Linked DNA regions of Bdellovibrio bacteriovorus HD100. The protein of the gene in region 1 interacts with the protein of each later gene in a pairwise test. Links are inferred from orthologs where the notes say so. Each region holds a gene or a part of one and is shown in the gene's direction. Other genes may lie near its edges.

Region 1 (3,227 bases):
CTGCAAAGACTGCGGGGCGTGCGCTGGTATCGGTCGCGAAGTGCGGCTGAACTTAAGGAAACACTTCAATCTTCTAAAGGGGATCTTCACGTGATCATTCGCACCGAAAACCTCAGTCTGCGCGCGGTTCAGGCCTTCTTGAGCTGGAGTCATTCCCAGGTAAAGGCGTCGTTTATTTTTATCGCTCAACATATTGAAAACTCTGTACATCAACTTATTCTGAATCGCCCGGACATCCTTGTTCTGCGGGAGTCTGAGCGCGAAAGAATAGAACAGCTCGTGACGCGTCGCCTAAATGGAGAGAGCTTAAAGAGCCGCAAACAGGATCGCATGGCTGTCAGTTCTCCGGTGATGTTAAAGAAGTCCGTGATGGCGGAAAGTTCGCCGACCGGGGCCTGGGTTCAGTTTCTGCGTGAAGGGCACATGGTGGACTTTTCCCAAGGCGGGGCACAGATCTCCCTGGGGCAGGAGCAGGTCCAGAAAAAGGACTTTATCAGCCTGATGTACAAGAACCAGCATGGCGTCTGGGTGTCAGTGGAATCTCAGGTCCGCTGGGTCGCCAGTTCCCCAGAAGGTGAGCAGATTATTGGTGTGCAATTTCTTGCGGTGAGTGCTTGACCCCTTGAGGGTGGGGGATTACTACTAATGTGATGCAAATGCATAATTATTCATCACATTTTCAAACCAGTACGGCGCATTCTGCGACGACCCTTTCTGACTCCGGCCAAGCCGGAGTGCAAGCATGCTAATGTCACAAATTACAATTATTTTGCCGGATAACTCTACGAAGGTTTTTGACCATGAACCGACAGCGCTGGAAGTGGCGATGTCCATTGGCCCTCGCTTGGCCAAAGAAACTCTGGGTGCAAAACTGAACGGATCAACTGAAATCTCTGATCTTCGCACCGTTTTGAAAGATCAAACGAAGGTGGCCCTGGTCACCACAAAATCTCCTGAATCAGTTGAGGTTGTTCGTCACTCCTGCGCGCATATCATGGCCCAGGCGATTCAGGACATCTGGCCTGAAGTGAAAGTGACTATCGGTCCGGTGATCGACAATGGTTTCTATTACGATTTTGATTCTCCGTTTGCCTTCACGGAAGAGCACTTCGAGAAAATCGAAAAGAAGATGTCTGAGATCGTATCCAAGGATCTGCCAATTCATCGTGAAGACTGGCCGATTCAAAAAGCGATCGAGACCTTCAAGGGCATGAACGAACGCTTTAAAGTTGAGTTGATCGAGGACCTGGCTAAAAAAGGCGAGACCACTGTTGGCATCTACTTTAACGGCACCAGCTGGTTTGATCTGTGCCGCGGTCCTCATATCCAATCCACAGGCCAGATCAAAGCGTTCAAACTTTTGAGCGTGGCGGGGGCTTACTGGAGAGGCGACGAGAAAAACGCCCAGCTTCAGCGCGTGTATGCGACAGCGTTCAACGACAAGAAAGATCTGGAAACATATCTTCACAATATCGAAGAAGCCAAAAAACGCGACCACCGTAAACTGGGTAAAGAACTGGGCATGTTCTATTTCAACGAACTGGCTCCGGGTTCTCCATTCTTCACGGGCAAGGGTGCGACGGTTTACAACTCTTTGCAGACTTATCTGCGTGAGCTGTACTTCGAAACAGGTTACCAGGAAGTGATCACGCCGCAGATCTTTGACGTGAACCTGTTCCATACGTCCGGTCACTATCAGAACTACAAAGAAAACATGTTCTTCACCAAAGTGGATGAGCGTGATTTTGCTTCCAAACCAATGAACTGTCCTTCTCACTGCTTGCTTTATAACTCTGAGAAGTATTCTTACCGTGATCTGCCTATCAAAATGGCGGACTTTGGTCGTTTGCACCGTTATGAAAAATCGGGTGCCATGCACGGTTTGACTCGTGTGCGTACGTTCTGTCAGGACGACGCGCACATCTTCTGCCGCATGGATCAGTTGCAGGAAGAAATCGCCAAGTTCATGAACCTGCTGAATCGTGTTTACGACAAGCTGGGCATGGGCAATTACAAGATCTTCCTTTCCACTCGTCCGGACAACCGTATGGGCAGTGAGGAATACTGGGATATGGCAGAGGGCGCCTTGGCGGAAGCCTTGAAATCCCTGAATTTGCCATTTGAGCTGAATCCAGGGGACGGGGCCTTCTATGGACCTAAGTTGGATATCATGTTCGTCGATGCATTGAATCGTCCTTGGCAGTTGGGTACACTTCAAGTGGATCCAAATCTTCCGCAGGCGTTTGATTTGAAATACACGGGCGAGGACAACAAGGAGCACCGTCCAGTGATGCTTCATCGTGCGATCCTGGGCTCTTTGGAGCGCTTTATCGGCGTTTACCTGGAGCACACGGCAGGTCACCTGCCACCGTGGATGATGCCAGTGCAAGTGGCGATCCTGAATGTGACGGACCGTGTGAACTCGTTCTGCGAAGAGTTGCAAAACTCTTTGAAAGGACACAGTGTTCGCGTTGAGTTTGACCGCCGTAACGAGAAGTTGAATTATAAAATCCGTGAGGCGCAGCTTCAGAAGATTCCATACATGATTATTGTGGGGGATAAAGAGGCTGAATCCAGAACGGTTTCATTGCGTTTGAGAGACGGTTCAGAACACAAAGGTCTGACTGTGGATCAGGTGATGAATTTGATTACGACAGATATTAAAACAAGAAGTTTGCAGAGCTCTCTTGCGAAGTCTGCAACGACAAACTAGACGGCGCACTTAAGCGACGCTAGAATTTAACTTAAATTACTCCGGCGAAGCCGGAGTGTAAGCCAGTGGAGGTTTACCATTAGCAAGTTTGAAGGTAATTTTAGAGGTGGCGGTCGCTTTGATCGCAACAAAAAAGACTCTAAAGACTCATTGAGAGTCAACCGCGAGATTCGCGCGCAACAGATCCGTGTTATCGATGATGAAGGTAACATGCTGGGCGTGATGACAGTTCCTGAGGCGTTACGCATTGCTGAAGATAGAGGCCTCGATCTTCTTGAGATTGCTCCAACAGCAACTCCTCCCACTTGTAAAATCATGGATTACGGCAAGTGGAAGTACGAGAATAAGAAAAAAGCCACTGCGGCTCGTAAAAAACAGACTGTTGTGACAATCAAAGAAATCCAGATGCGTCCTCGCACGGATCAGCATGACTTTGAAACCAAGATGAACCACGCCCGCCGCTTCCTTCTGGAAGGCGACAAGGTGAAGGTTTCCTTGCGTTTCATGGGTCGTG
Region 2 (3,069 bases), 1.3 Mb from region 1 along the record:
TCTGAAATCCGTAAAGTTGTTTGGCCTTCTCGCAAGGACACAACGGCCATGACTATCGCTTGCGTGGTTATGGTTCTTATCTCCAGTGTTATCATCAGTTCCTTCGATCTGATCTCTGGCTTCTTAATCAACTTTCTTATGAAGTAAGGACGGAACCATGGAAAAAAAGTGGTACATCGTTAACGTTCAGACAAGCTGTGAAAACACAGCTAAAAAAGCCATCGAAGAAAAGATCAAATCTTCCAAAATGGAAGAGTTCTTTGGTGAAATCCTGATCCCTGCGGAAAGCGTAGTGGAGCTGGTAAAAGGTCAAAAACAGACCAAATCACGTAAATTTTTCCCGGGTTATATCTTCGTTCAGATGTTTTTGAATGATGAGACTTGGCATTTGGTACGTAATTCGTCTAAAGTCACGGGCTTCGTGGGCGGCACTAAAACCCGTCCTCCGGAAGTTCCTGAGGCTGAAGTTCTTCGTGTGACCCAGCAGATGGCTGGCGTTGCTGAAAAACCAAGACCGAAAGTGAAGTTCGCTGTGGGTGAGAACGTGACTGTTATTGACGGTCCATTCTCCAACTTCCAGGGAACAGTTGAAGAGATCAACGAGGACAAAGCGAAGCTTAAAGTTCTTGTGAGCATCTTCGGTCGTCCGACTCCAGTTGAGTTGGATTACATTCAAGTAGAAAAACCATAACCAGAAGCCGCATAGGGCGGCCGATGGATATTAATTAACACAACCTCTTGCAGGAGTGGGTCATGGCAAAAAAAGTTACAGGAATGATCAAGCTGCAGATACCGGCAGGGAAAGCTAATCCAGCTCCACCCGTTGGACCGGCGCTCGGACAGCATGGGGTAAACATCATGGAATTCTGTAAGCAGTTCAACGCTCGTACACAAGCGTTGGGTGATAGCATCATCCCTATCATCATCACTGTTTACCAAGACAGATCGTTTACTTTCATCACAAAAACACCACCGGTGTCTTCTTTGATCAAAAAGGCGTTGAAACTGGAATCCGGTTCCAAGCAGCCTCAGAAGGACAAAGTTGGCAAAATCAATAACGATCAAATCAAGCAAATCGCTACAACGAAATTGCCTGACTTGAACTGCTTGAAAGTTGAATCCGCAATGTCACAAGTTGCTGGTACGGCTAAAAGCATGGGCATCGACATCGCGTAAGGGTGGTATAAGATGGCAGGCAAAAAATTCGCAGCAGTCGCTAAAAAAGTTGATTCTGCAAAAAAGTACACTGTTGAAGAAGCATTCAAACTGGTTGTTGAAACAGCTCCAGCTAAATTTGATGAATCTATCGACGTAGCATTGCGTTTGGGTATTGACCCTAAGCAATCTGACCAACAAGTGCGTGGAGCTATCGCTCTTCCTCACGGTTTGGGCAAAGAAGTTAAAGTTGTTGTTTTCGCAAAAGGCCCGAAAGAGGCTGAAGCGAAAGCAGCTGGCGCTGACTTCGTAGGCGCAGACGACCTGGTAGCTAAAATCCAGGGCGGCTGGTTGGATTTCGATAAATGTATCGCGACTCCGGACATGATGGCGACTGTTTCTAAAGTTGCTAAGATCCTGGGGCCTCGTGGTTTGATGCCGAATCCAAAAATCGGTACTGTAACTATGAACGTTGGTGAAGCTGTAACTGCCGAGAAAAAAGGTAAGTTGGACTTCCGCGTTGATAAAGCAGGTATCGTACACGCTGGTATCGGTAAGAAATCCATGGGCGATGCTAAACTTAAAGATAACTTCATGACTTTGTTGGGAGCTATCGTTAAGGCTAAACCAGCATCTTCCAAAGGTATCTACCTTCGTTCTATCGCTGTAGCGTCCACTATGGGCCCAGGCGTTAAGATCGAGCCAAATGCGGCAGCTGCTGCAACTGGCGCTAACTAGTAAATTTTAAGGCTCTGAGCGTGCTCAGGGCCTTGTTTTTTATCTGGTTATTTTGTATTAGTTCATAAAATTATTGCGATCAGAGACAGTAGGTTTCTTTCAGTGGATGTAATCCCTCGTTTGTGAGGGGCCTACCGAGATAAGGCAAAAAGGTTCATGCGACCTCCAAACCGACCTGATTCGCACAGGCCCCTTCGCAAGAAGGGCAAAAAGTCTAATGAAAGGAGGCTCACATATGATCACTCGCGCAGATAAAGAGCAGGAGATTAAGCTAATCACGGAGAAATTCGGAAAGGCTAAGGGAGCTTTCATCGTCGACTTCAAAGGCATCAAGGTTGAGCAAGTAACTAACTTGCGTAAAAAATTGAATGCTGCTGATTCTGAGATGAAAGTTGTTCGTAATACTCTTGCAAAAAGAGCGTTCAAAGATCACCCAGCTATTGAAACAGCATTTGCTAATTCAATGAAAGGTACTAACGCCATCGTATTCTCTTACGGTGAAGTGAACGCGACTGCAAAAGCATTGGCTGATTTCGCTAAGGACGTAGAAGTTCTGCAAATCAAGTCCGGTGTTATGGACGGCGCTGCTTTGGATGATGCTAAGATTAAATTCTTGGCGACACTTCCGGGCAAAGACCAGCTTCGCGCTATGTTGTTGGGTACATTGTTGGGTGCAGGTTCTGCACTTGCTAGATGTCTTAACGCTTACGCTGAGAAAATGGGCGGCGGCGCAGCCGCTGGTACTGAAGAAGCTCCACAAGCGTAATTGCTTGAATCCCGAAGGTTCGGGACTGATGGTGCTGAATATTTGAATTTTTAAATAATTTTTTATATCCCTGGAGGATAAAATGTCTCTGACTAACGATCAAATCGTTGAAGCGTTGTCTGCGAAAACTGTTCTTGAGATCGCAGAACTAGTAAAAACTTTGGAAGAAAAATGGGGCGTTTCCGCTGCTGCTCCAGTTGCTGCTGCTGCTGCAGGTCCTGCTGCTGCTGTTGAAGAAAAAACTGCTTTTGACGTTATCCTTGTTGACGCTGGCGCCAACAAAATCAACGTTATTAAAGAAGTTCGTGGCTTGACTGGTTTGGGTCTTGCTGAAGCTAAAGCCCTTGTTGAAGCTGGTAACAAAGCTGTTAAAGAAGGCGCTACTAAAGAAGACGCAGAAAAAATCAAGA

Evidence for each region.
Region 2: the proteins of thrS (region 1) and rplA interact in binary tests that used the Escherichia coli proteins (3 or more experiments, as listed by UniProt). The link is inferred for Bdellovibrio bacteriovorus HD100 from one-to-one orthologs.

The regions. Positions count from the first base shown.
Region 1 is NC_005363.1:1,546,824-1,550,050, forward strand. Bases 325-3,227 are described here. They hold thrS (threonine--tRNA ligase), read left to right. Parts: upstream 325-742; coding sequence 743-2,713; downstream 2,714-3,227. Other genes in these bases: BD_RS07355 (PilZ domain-containing protein), read left to right, coding at 325-618; infC (translation initiation factor IF-3), read left to right, coding at 2,864-3,227. In the rest of the region: more of BD_RS07355, read left to right, coding at 1-324. UniProt on the Escherichia coli protein: Catalyzes the attachment of threonine to tRNA(Thr) in a two-step reaction: L-threonine is first activated by ATP to form Thr-AMP and then transferred to the acceptor end of tRNA(Thr). The rate-limiting step is amino acid activation in the presence of tRNA.
Region 2 is NC_005363.1:2,886,855-2,889,923, reverse strand. What follows is about bases 296-3,040. They hold rplA (50S ribosomal protein L1), read left to right. Parts: upstream 296-1,188; coding sequence 1,189-1,893; downstream 1,894-3,040. Other genes in these bases: rplL (50S ribosomal protein L7/L12), read left to right, coding at 2,742-3,040; rplJ (50S ribosomal protein L10), read left to right, coding at 2,129-2,659; rplK (50S ribosomal protein L11), read left to right, coding at 754-1,176; nusG (transcription termination/antitermination protein NusG), read left to right, coding at 296-691. Outside these bases: preprotein translocase subunit SecE, read left to right, coding at 1-147; more of nusG, read left to right, coding at 158-295; more of rplL, read left to right, coding at 3,041-3,069. UniProt on the Escherichia coli protein: One of the primary rRNA binding proteins, it binds very close to the 3'-end of the 23S rRNA. Forms part of the L1 stalk. It is often not seen in high-resolution crystal structures, but can be seen in cryo_EM and 3D reconstruction models.